One region of the Shinella sp. Sh6 genome, then DNA from elsewhere that is predicted to be linked to it. Evidence: predicted binding sites of a transcription regulator. Region 1 holds the regulator's gene; the other holds the start of a gene.

Region 1 (4,669 bases):
GGCCGGTGCGCAGGGAGAGCCGGGGAGGGCGGCTCCGGCTTCTCGGCGGGGCGGCCGGCCGCTTCCTCGGCGGCCTTCTTCTCTCATCGCTGATCGGCGGTTTTTCGACGCTCATCTATTCGGTCGGCCATTTCCACCGCATCCCGGCCTACGGGCTTGCCGGCAACATCCTTGCCATGCCGGTCATCAGCGCCATCGTCATGCCTTTCGGCCTTGCCGCCGTGCTGCTGATGCCCTTCGGGCTCGATGCCATCCCCTTCGCGATCATGGGCAAGGGCATCGAATGGATGATCGCGCTCTCGGCATGGGTGGCCGGCTGGAAGGGCGAGATCGTCACCGGCCGCATCCCGCTTGCCGCTTTCCTGCTGATCGCCCTCGGCGGCGGCCTCGTCTGCCTCCTGCGCACGCGGCTTCGCCATGCCGGAACGGCGCTCGCCCTCCTCGGCCTCGTCCTTGCCTTCCGGACCGATGGGCGGGCGCCTGAAGTGCTCGTATCGGAGGACGGCCGGCTCGTCGCCATATTGGGAAAGGAAAGCGTATCGACGAACCGCGCGCGGCCGCCGGATTTCATCTGGTCGCAATGGCGAAGGGCGCTGCGACTCGCCGATCCGCAAAAGCCAGCCCTGCGCAGGACCGCGGGCCTTGCCGTGGAGGACACCTCGAAGCCCGAGGTCACCGGCAAAAGGCCGCGCCGAAAGGCCGACCGCGAAAAGGCAGGAACGGCAATGGCGTCCGCCCTTGCCGCAGCAAGAAGCAGCAACGCCTTCGTCTGCGAGGCGAAAGCCTTCTGCGCCGCGGTCTCGCCCAGCGGCTGGCGGATCGTCGCGCTGGAGGACACGGCCTTCCTCGGCACGGCCTGCGATGCCGCAGACCTCGTCGTCGTGCCCTATGCCCTGAGGCTTGACGCCTGCCGCTCCGGCGCAAGGCTGGTGACGGCGCGGCATCTGCGCCGGAGCGGCGCATTGGAGATCGGGCCAGCGACCGGGCCGGAAGCATCAAGCCTTGCGCAGGCCCATGTCACGCAGGCGGTGGAAAGCGTCGACCGCCCCTGGTCGCGTCATCGCACCTACGATTGGCGCACCGGCCGCTTCGAGCCTCCGGCAAGCGGGCAGGCGGAGGATCAGTTGTAACGGCGGATGAGGCCGACGAGTTTGCCCTGGATCTTCACGCGGTCCGGGCCGAAAATGCGGGTCTCGTAGGCCGGGTTGGCGGCTTCGAGCGCGATGGAGGCGCCCTTGCGGCGGAAGCGCTTCAGCGTCGCTTCCTCGTCGTCGACAAGCGCCACGATGATCTCGCCCGGATTGGCGGTGCTGCCATTGCGGATGATGACCGTGTCGCCGTCGAGGATGCCGGCCTCGATCATCGAATCGCCGCGCACTTCCAGCGCATAATGGTCGCCGCTGCCGATCATCTCGGCGGGCACAGTGATGTCGTGCGTGTTGTTCTGGATGGCCGAGATCGGCACGCCGGCGGCAATGCGCCCCATGACGGGCACCGAAACGGATGTGGAAATCTCCGGCACGGCCGGCGTGCGCGCGGCGGGAGCGGCCGGCGCCTGCTGCTTGCCCCGGCTTCCCTCGATGACGGAGGGGGAGAAGCCGCGACGGGGCTGGAGGCTCGTCGAATAGGCCTCGGGCAGCTTGATGACCTCCAGCGCCCGCGCCCGGTTGGGAAGGCGGCGGATGAAGCCGCGCTCCTCGAGCGCCGTGATGAGGCGGTGGATGCCCGATTTCGACGCCAGGTCCAGCGCGTCCTTCATCTCGTCGAAGGATGGAGGAATGCCCGATTCCTTCATACGCTCATGGATGAACAGGAGGAGTTCCTGTTGTTTGCGCGTCAGCATGGCATCCCCGTTGAGAATCGTGAAACAAATCCAGAACAGACACTATCCGTTCCGCATGTGTTCCGCAAGGGCTTCCTGAACAATAATATGACTGTTCAGGCCTCGGGATCGCGCAGGAGCAGGACGTCGCAGGGGCTGCCGGCGGGCACGGCAGGCGCGCCCGGCGGGCGCACGAGCAGGCCTTCCGCCGCGGCGAAGATCTTCATCATTGACGAATCCTGCCTGTCGAACGGCGTGACGGAGAGCGCGCCGGAGGCAGTGCGCTCGACACGCGCGCGGACATAATCCTGCCGGTGGTCGTTTTCTCCGAGCGGAACGGCGGTGACGGCGGGGCACAGGCGGCTGCGGGCGGGAAGATGCGCCAGACGCCGCACGAGCGGCTCGAGGAAGAGCAGCGAGCAGACGAGGCTGGACACGGGATTGCCCGGCAGGCCGACGACGCGGATATCGCCGAGCCGGCCGACCATCAGCGGCTTTCCGGGGCGCATGGCAATGCGCCAGAAGTCGAGTTCCATGCCGGCTTCGCCAAGCACGGGCCGAACGAGGTCGAAATCGCCGACCGAAGCGCCGCCGAGCGTCACCAGCACGTCGATGTCGCGCGAAAGCGCCTCGCGCACCGCGGCGAGGATGGCCTCCCTGTCGTCGGCGACGATGCCGAGGTCGATCACCTCCGCGCCCGCCTCGCGCGCAAGGGCCGCGACGCCGTAGGTGTTGGAGGCGACGATCTGGCTTTCGCCGGGCGGCGTGCCGGGGCGCACGAGCTCGTCGCCGGTCGCCAGCAGCGCGACGCGGGGGCGGGCATAGACCGTCAGGTCCGGATGGTTCATCGCCGCGGCGACCGTCAGGCGGCCGGCATCGAGGACGTCGCCGGCCTTCAGCACGATCTCGCCTTCGGAGAAATCCTGCCCGCGCGGGCGGATGTGGCGGCCTTTCGGCGTCAGGAAGGTCGTGCGGATGCGGCCGTCCTCCAGCACTTCGGCATCCTCCTGGAGAAGGACGGTATCGGCGAAGGCGGGCAGCGGCGCGCCGGTGAAGATGCGCACGGCCTCGCCCGGGCCGGCCGTTCCCGCGAAGGCGTGTCCGGCGGAAGAGGTGCCCGCGACCTTGAGCACCGAGCCGAGCTCGGCGATATCGGCATGGCGGACGGCATAGCCGTCCATCGCGGAATTGTCGAAGGGCGGCTGGGTGAGGCGGGCTGCCACGTCGCGGGCGAGCACGCGGCCGGCGGCCTCGTGCAGCGCGACCGTCTCCGTCCGCTCCACCGGCCTTGCGGCGGAAAGCAGGCGCTCCAGCGCATCGGCGACGGGAAGCAGCGCCATCAGGCCTTCGCCCCGCGCCTGTAATCGCCCGAGCGGCCGCCGGACTTTTCGAGAAGGCGGATGCCGCCGATCTCCATTTCGCGGTCGGCGGCCTTGGCCATGTCGTAGATGGTGAGGCATGCGACGCTGACGGCTGTCAGCGCCTCCATCTCCACGCCGGTGCGGCCGGTGAGCTTGGCCATCGCCTCGACGCGAAGGCCGGGCAGGGCGCGATCCTCGCGGATCTCCACCGTCACCTTGGTCAGCATCAGCGGATGGCAGAGGGGGATGAGGCTCGACGTCTGCTTGGCGGCCATGATGCCGGCAAGGCGCGCCGTGCCGATCACGTCGCCCTTCTTGGCGTCGCCCTTGAGGATGAGGTCGAGCGTTGCCGGCGCCATGCGGATGAAGCCTTCGGCAAGGGCGATGCGTACGGTCTCCGTCTTGTCGCCGACATCGACCATGTGCGCCTCGCCCGAGGCGCCTATATGGGTGAGCGTGCGGGTGTCTTCCGCCATCATTCCGCCGCCAGCATGCCGGCATCGCCCGTCAGCAGTTCGCGCGTCGCCGCCGTCACGTCGTCCTTGCGCATCAGGCTTTCGCCGACGAGGAAGGTGGAAATGCCGACCTTGCCGAGGCGCACGCAATCGGCATGCGTGAAGATGCCGCTCTCGCCGACGAGCAGCCGGTCGTCCGGCACCATGCCGGCGAGCTTTTCAGAGACCGCGAGGTCCACCTCGAAGGTGCGCAGGTTTCGGTTGTTGACGCCGACGAGCCTGGATTTCAGCTTCAGCGCGCGCTCCATCTCGGGCTCGTCATGCACCTCGATCAGCACATCCATGCCGAGCGAGAAGGCGGCGTCTTCCAGCGCCTTCGCGGTGTCGTCGGAAAGGGATGCCATGATGAGGAGGATGCAATCCGCGCCCCAGGCGCGCGCCTCAAGCACCTGATAGCTGTCGAACATGAAGTCCTTGCGCAGGGCCGGCAGGCCGCAGGCCGCACGGGCGGCGGTGAGGAATTCCGGCGCGCCCTGGAAGCTCGGCGTGTCGGTGAGGACGGAAAGGCAGGCAGCGCCCCCTGCCTCGTAGGCCTTTGCCAGCGCCGGCGGATCGAAATCCGGACGGATGAGACCCTTGGAGGGGCTGGCCTTCTTGATCTCGGCGATGAGGCCGAAACGGCCTTCCGCCTTGCGGTCCTTGAGGCTTGCGAAGAAGCCGCGCGGGGCCTCCTGGTCGCGGATGCGGGCGCGAAGCTCGGCGGTAGAGACGCGGGCCTTGGCGGCGGCGATCTCCTCCAGCTTGTAGGCCTCGATCTTCTTGAGGATATCGGTCATGGCCAATCCTACTCCGCGGCGGCTTCGTTGGAAACCGTGACGAGACGGTCCAGCGCGGCGCGGGCGCGCCCGCTCTCCAGCGCCTCGGTCGCAAGGCGCATGCCGTCCTTCAGCGTCTCCGCCTTGCCGGCGACGACGAGCGAGGCGGCCGCGTTGGCAAGCGAGATGTCGCGGTAGGGCATGTGTGCGCCGCCG
Region 2 (4,669 bases), 460 kb from region 1:
GGAAGATCTTCTCCTGGTCGCCGTAGACCACGACGTCGGCAACGCCTTCAACGGAGGCGAGCCTGTCGGTGATCTCGTTTTCGGCGAGCAGCGTCAGGTCTTCCAGCGACTGCGTGTCGGAGGTCAGCGCAAGGCGCATGATCGGCTGGCTGTCCGCATCGGCCTTGACGACGCGCGGATCGTCGGCGCCGTCGGGGATCTGGTTCGTCACGCGGCCGAGCGCGTCGCGCACGTCGTTCGCGGCCTGGTTCACGTCCGTCGTGTCGGAGAACTGCAGCGTGACGCGGCTGCGGCCGAAGGAGGAGACGGAGGAGATGTCCTTGATGCCCTGGACGCGCGAGACCGCGCCCTCGATCACGTCGGTCAGCTCGCGGTCGACCGTTTCCGGCGAGGCGCCGTCGAAATTGGTGGTGACGCTGATGACGGGCTGGTCGACCGAGGGAAGCTCGCGGATCTCGACGCCCTTGAAGGCGGCAAGGCCCGCGACGACGATCAGCGTATTGAGCACGAGGGCGAAGATCGGCCGGCGGATGAAAAGCGCGGTGAAGCCCGCCTTGCCGGTATCGTTGTGGCCGGTGGCTTCCCCCGACATCACGAGCCCTCCGTGGCCGCGGGCGCCTGTTCGCCTTCGGCCACCTTGCGCACGGCCCCGCCGGGCCGCAGGGTCTGCACGCCTTCCGTGACGACCTGGTCGCCTTCCGCAAGTTCCGCCTTCACGAGCACCATGTCGGGATTGCGCTGGACGATATGGACCGGCACGCGCTCGACCTTGTCGCCCTTGACGCGCCAGATGTAGGAGCCGTCCGCGCTCCACTGCACGGAGAGCGGATCGACGCTCGGATAAAGGTCGCCGGCAAAGCGCATCGTCACCTGGAAGGACATGCCGGCGCGCAGCACGTCCTCGGGATTGGCTATGCGGGCGCGCACGCGCAGGGTGCGGCTTTCCTGCTCGATGCGGTTGTCGATGGCCTGCACCGTGCCGGAGAAGGTCTCGCCCGGCCGCGCCACGGCCGTCGCCGAGACCTCGCCGCCGACGCGCACGGAGGTGGCGAAGCGCTCCGGCACCCAGAAGTCGACGAGGATTTCCGAACGGTCGTCGATGCGGGCGATCGCCGTCGAGGTCGTGACGTAGTCGCCCGGATTGACCGAGATGATGCCGACCACGCCGCCATAGGGCGCGGTGATGTCGCGGCGGCTGAGGGCAAGCTCGGCATTGCGCAGGGCAAGTTCCGACGCCTTCACCGCGGTTTCCGCATCCTGCAGTTCGGCGAGGCTGGTGGAGGAGCGCAGGTTCTGGACGCGCTTCAGCTTCTGCTCGGCGCTGTCGCGGGCCACGCGCGCCTGGTCGGCGGCGATCTTCTGCTCCTCGCTGTCGAGCCGGGCGATGACCTGCCCCTGTTCCACGCGCTCGCCCGACTGGACGAGCACGTCCGTGAGGTTGCCGGTCGCATAGGGCGTCACGGTCACGGTGCGGATCGCCTCGCCGTCGCCGATGGCATTCAGCCGGTCGTTGACGACGGCCATGGCGACGGGCTTGGTGGCCACGAGCGTCGGCCCGTTGCCGAAGCCGCGGCGCCCGCCCGCCTTCTGGCCGCCGTCCGCCTTGTCCTCACCGGCCGGCGCGATCGCGGCGACGAGCTTGCCGGGAAGGCCGGCAGCCTCCAGCATGTCGTTCGCCCCGGGCACGAAGCGACCCCAAAGCAGAACCCCGGCCGCGATGACGCCGGTGCCGATGAGGAGCTGTTTCCAAACCCGCATGCAATCTTTCTCCGATGGAAGCGAACCGTCACGTACTGCACCGCGACATAGACCAACTATCCCGCTTTGAGAATGAACGGACAATGAAAGAATGCGATCATTACGGAATTGTAAGATTGGCGGCCCCCTGCCTTACCGAACCGTAAGAAAAGGCCGCCCTCTTCCGGCAGCCCGCCGTCGCGCCGCCGGCCGCCGTCCTCATAATCTAGCACCCCGGGAATAAAAGCAGAACGGAAAACTGGCCTTTCGGTCCCGAATCACTACATTGAGCCGCATGATCAGCGGTTACGACGACATTCCCTTCTTCGACGAGGACCCGCAGCTTTCCGCAAGGCCAGCAAAGCCCGCCGGCGGCATCGCCGCGCGCGCCATGGCGGCGCGAGACGCACACCGGGCGCCGGACTATCTTGCCGGTCTCAATCCCGAGCAGCGCGAGGCGGTGGAAACGCTCGACGGCCCCGTGCTGGTGCTCGCCGGCGCCGGCACCGGCAAGACGCGCGTGCTGACGACGCGCATCGCCCATATCCTTGCGACCGGCCGGGCCTTCCCGAGCCAGATCCTCGCCGTGACCTTCACCAACAAGGCCGCCCGCGAGATGAAGGAGCGCATCGGCCTCCTCGTCGGCGGCGCCGTCGAGGGCATGCCCTGGCTCGGCACGTTCCACTCCATCGGCGTCAAGCTGTTGCGCCGCCATGCCGAGCTCGTCGGCCTCCGCTCGGATTTCTCGATCCTCGACACCGACGACGTCGTGCGCCTCATCAAGCAGATCCTCCAGGCGGAAGGCATCGACGACAAGCGCTGGCCGGCAAAGCAGTTCGCCGGCATGATCGACGGCTGGAAGAACAAGGGCCTCGACCCGGCGCAGATCCCCGAAGGCGACGCGCGGGCCTTCGCCAACGGCAAGGGGCGAGAGCTCTACATCGCCTACCAGAACCGCCTGAAGACGCTGAACGCCTGCGACTTCGGCGACCTCCTGCTGCACCCGATCCGCATGTTCCGCGCCAATCCGGACGTGCTCGCCGAATACCACCAGCGCTTCCGCTACATCCTCGTCGACGAGTATCAGGATACCAATACTGCCCAATATATGTGGCTGCGGCTTCTGGCGCAGCGACCGAAGGGCACGCCGGAAGCCAGCGCCGACAGGCGCGGTGCGGCCGCGAGCCTCGTCAACCTCTGCTGCGTGGGCGACGACGACCAGTCGATCTACGGCTGGCGCGGGGCGGAGGTGGACAATATCCTGCGCTTCGAGAAGGATTTTCCCGGCGCCAAGGTCGTCAAGCTGGAGCGCAACTACCGCTCCACCGCCCATATCCTCGGCGCGGCCGGCCATCTGATCGCGCACAACGAGGACCGGCTGGGCAAGACGCTCTTCACCGACCGGCGCGACCCGGACGACGACAAGGTCGTCGTCCATGCGGCTTGGGATTCGGAAGAAGAGGCCCGCGCCATCGGCGAGGAGATCGAGCAGCTCCAGCGCAAGGGCCACAAGCTGAACGACATGGCGATCCTCGTGCGCGCCTCCTTCCAGATGCGCGAATTCGAAGACCGTTTCGTCACGCTCGGCCTCAATTACCGCGTCATCGGCGGCCCGCGCTTCTACGAGCGGCTGGAGATCCGCGACGCGCTCGCCTATTTCCGCCTCGTCAGCCAGCCGGCCGACGACCTCGCCTTCGAGCGCATCGTCAATACGCCGAAGCGCGGCCTCGGCGACACGACGATCCGCAACCTGCACGACTATGCCCGCGCCCGCGACATCCCCATGCTCGCCGCCGCCGCCGACATCGTCGAGACGGACGAACTGAAGCCGAAGGCGCGCAAGGCGCTCTTCGACGTCGTCACCGATTTCCGCCGCTGGCAGTCGCTGCTGGAGACGATGCCGCATACCGAGCTTGCCGAGCAGATCCTCGACGAGAGCGGCTATACGGCGATGTGGCAGGCCGACAAGTCGGCCGAGGCGCCGGGGCGGCTGGAAAACCTGAAGGAACTCATCCGCTCCATGGAGGCCTTCGAATCCATGCGCGGCTTCCTGGAGCACGTCTCGCTGGTCATGGATGCCGAGCAGAACGAGAACCTTGACGCCGTCTCGATCATGACGCTGCACTCGGCCAAGGGCCTCGAATTCGAGACCGTCTTCCTGCCCGGCTGGGAGGAAGGCCTTTTCCCGCACCAGCGCTCGCTCGACGAGGGCGGCCGCGCGGGGCTGGAGGAGGAGCGGCGCCTTGCCTATGTCGGCATCACGCGCGCCAAGCGCCGCTGCCACATCTGGTTCGTCTCGAACCGCCGCATCCACGGCCTCTGGCAGACGACGCTACCCTCCCGCTTCCTCGACGAACTGCCGGAAACCCATGTGGAAGTCGCCGAGGTGGAGCAGTCCTACGGCGGCTACGGGCGCGGCGGATACGGCCAGTCGCGCTTCGACAAGCAGGAGCCGTTCCAGAACACCTATTCGACGCCCGGCTGGCGGCGCGCCCAGGCGAACCGCACGGAGGCGACGCGCGACAACTGGGGCTCGCGCTCCGGCCACGCCGTCGAGCGCATCGGCTATGGCGAAAGCGGCCCGCGCGCCCGCACCATCGAAGGCGAGCTGGTGGCCAAGTCGACCGTGACGGAGCCCTCGAAATTCTCCATCGGCGACCGGGTCTTCCACATGAAGTTCGGCAACGGCAACATTGCGGCGATCGAGGGCAACAAGCTGACGATCGACTTCGACCGCGCCGGCCAGAAACGCGTGCTGGACGGGTTCGTCCAGCCGGTGTGAGCAAAGGCCCTCTCTGCCCGCTAGCCTTGAAATTTTCTCTCTGAGGGTGCCGCAGGGCAAGTCCCTCCCCCCTTGCGGGGAGGGATTTAGGGAGGGGTCTTTACGCCCCGGCCTTCCTGTAGAGCGCGGCAAGCTGCGTGCGGGACGACG

What was found. The regulator LexA, encoded in region 1, represses DNA repair genes until DNA is damaged. The targets are predictions, from matches to a motif close to TGTTCNNNNTGTGTTCNG.
Region 2: ACZ5TO_RS09900 (ATP-dependent helicase) is a predicted target of LexA. The motif match lies at 1,974-1,991, and genes of this name have one in related genera.

What each region holds. Positions count from the first base shown of each region.
Region 1 covers NZ_AP044005.1:1,571,375-1,576,043, forward strand. Annotated here, with positions in the region: gene ACZ5TO_RS07745 (ComEC/Rec2 family competence protein) at 1-1,130, shown strand, start outside; gene lexA (transcriptional repressor LexA) at 1,121-1,843, opposite strand; gene ACZ5TO_RS07755 (molybdopterin molybdotransferase MoeA) at 1,939-3,162, opposite strand; gene moaC (cyclic pyranopterin monophosphate synthase MoaC) at 3,162-3,659, opposite strand; gene trpC (indole-3-glycerol phosphate synthase TrpC) at 3,659-4,474, opposite strand; gene trpD (anthranilate phosphoribosyltransferase) at 4,483-4,669, opposite strand, start outside.
Region 2 covers NZ_AP044005.1:2,033,739-2,038,407, forward strand. Annotated here, with positions in the region: gene ACZ5TO_RS09890 (efflux RND transporter permease subunit) at 1-592, opposite strand, end outside; gene ACZ5TO_RS09895 (efflux RND transporter periplasmic adaptor subunit) at 592-1,758, opposite strand; gene ACZ5TO_RS09900 (ATP-dependent helicase) at 2,033-4,519, shown strand; gene ACZ5TO_RS09905 (DUF2778 domain-containing protein) at 4,620-4,669, opposite strand, start outside.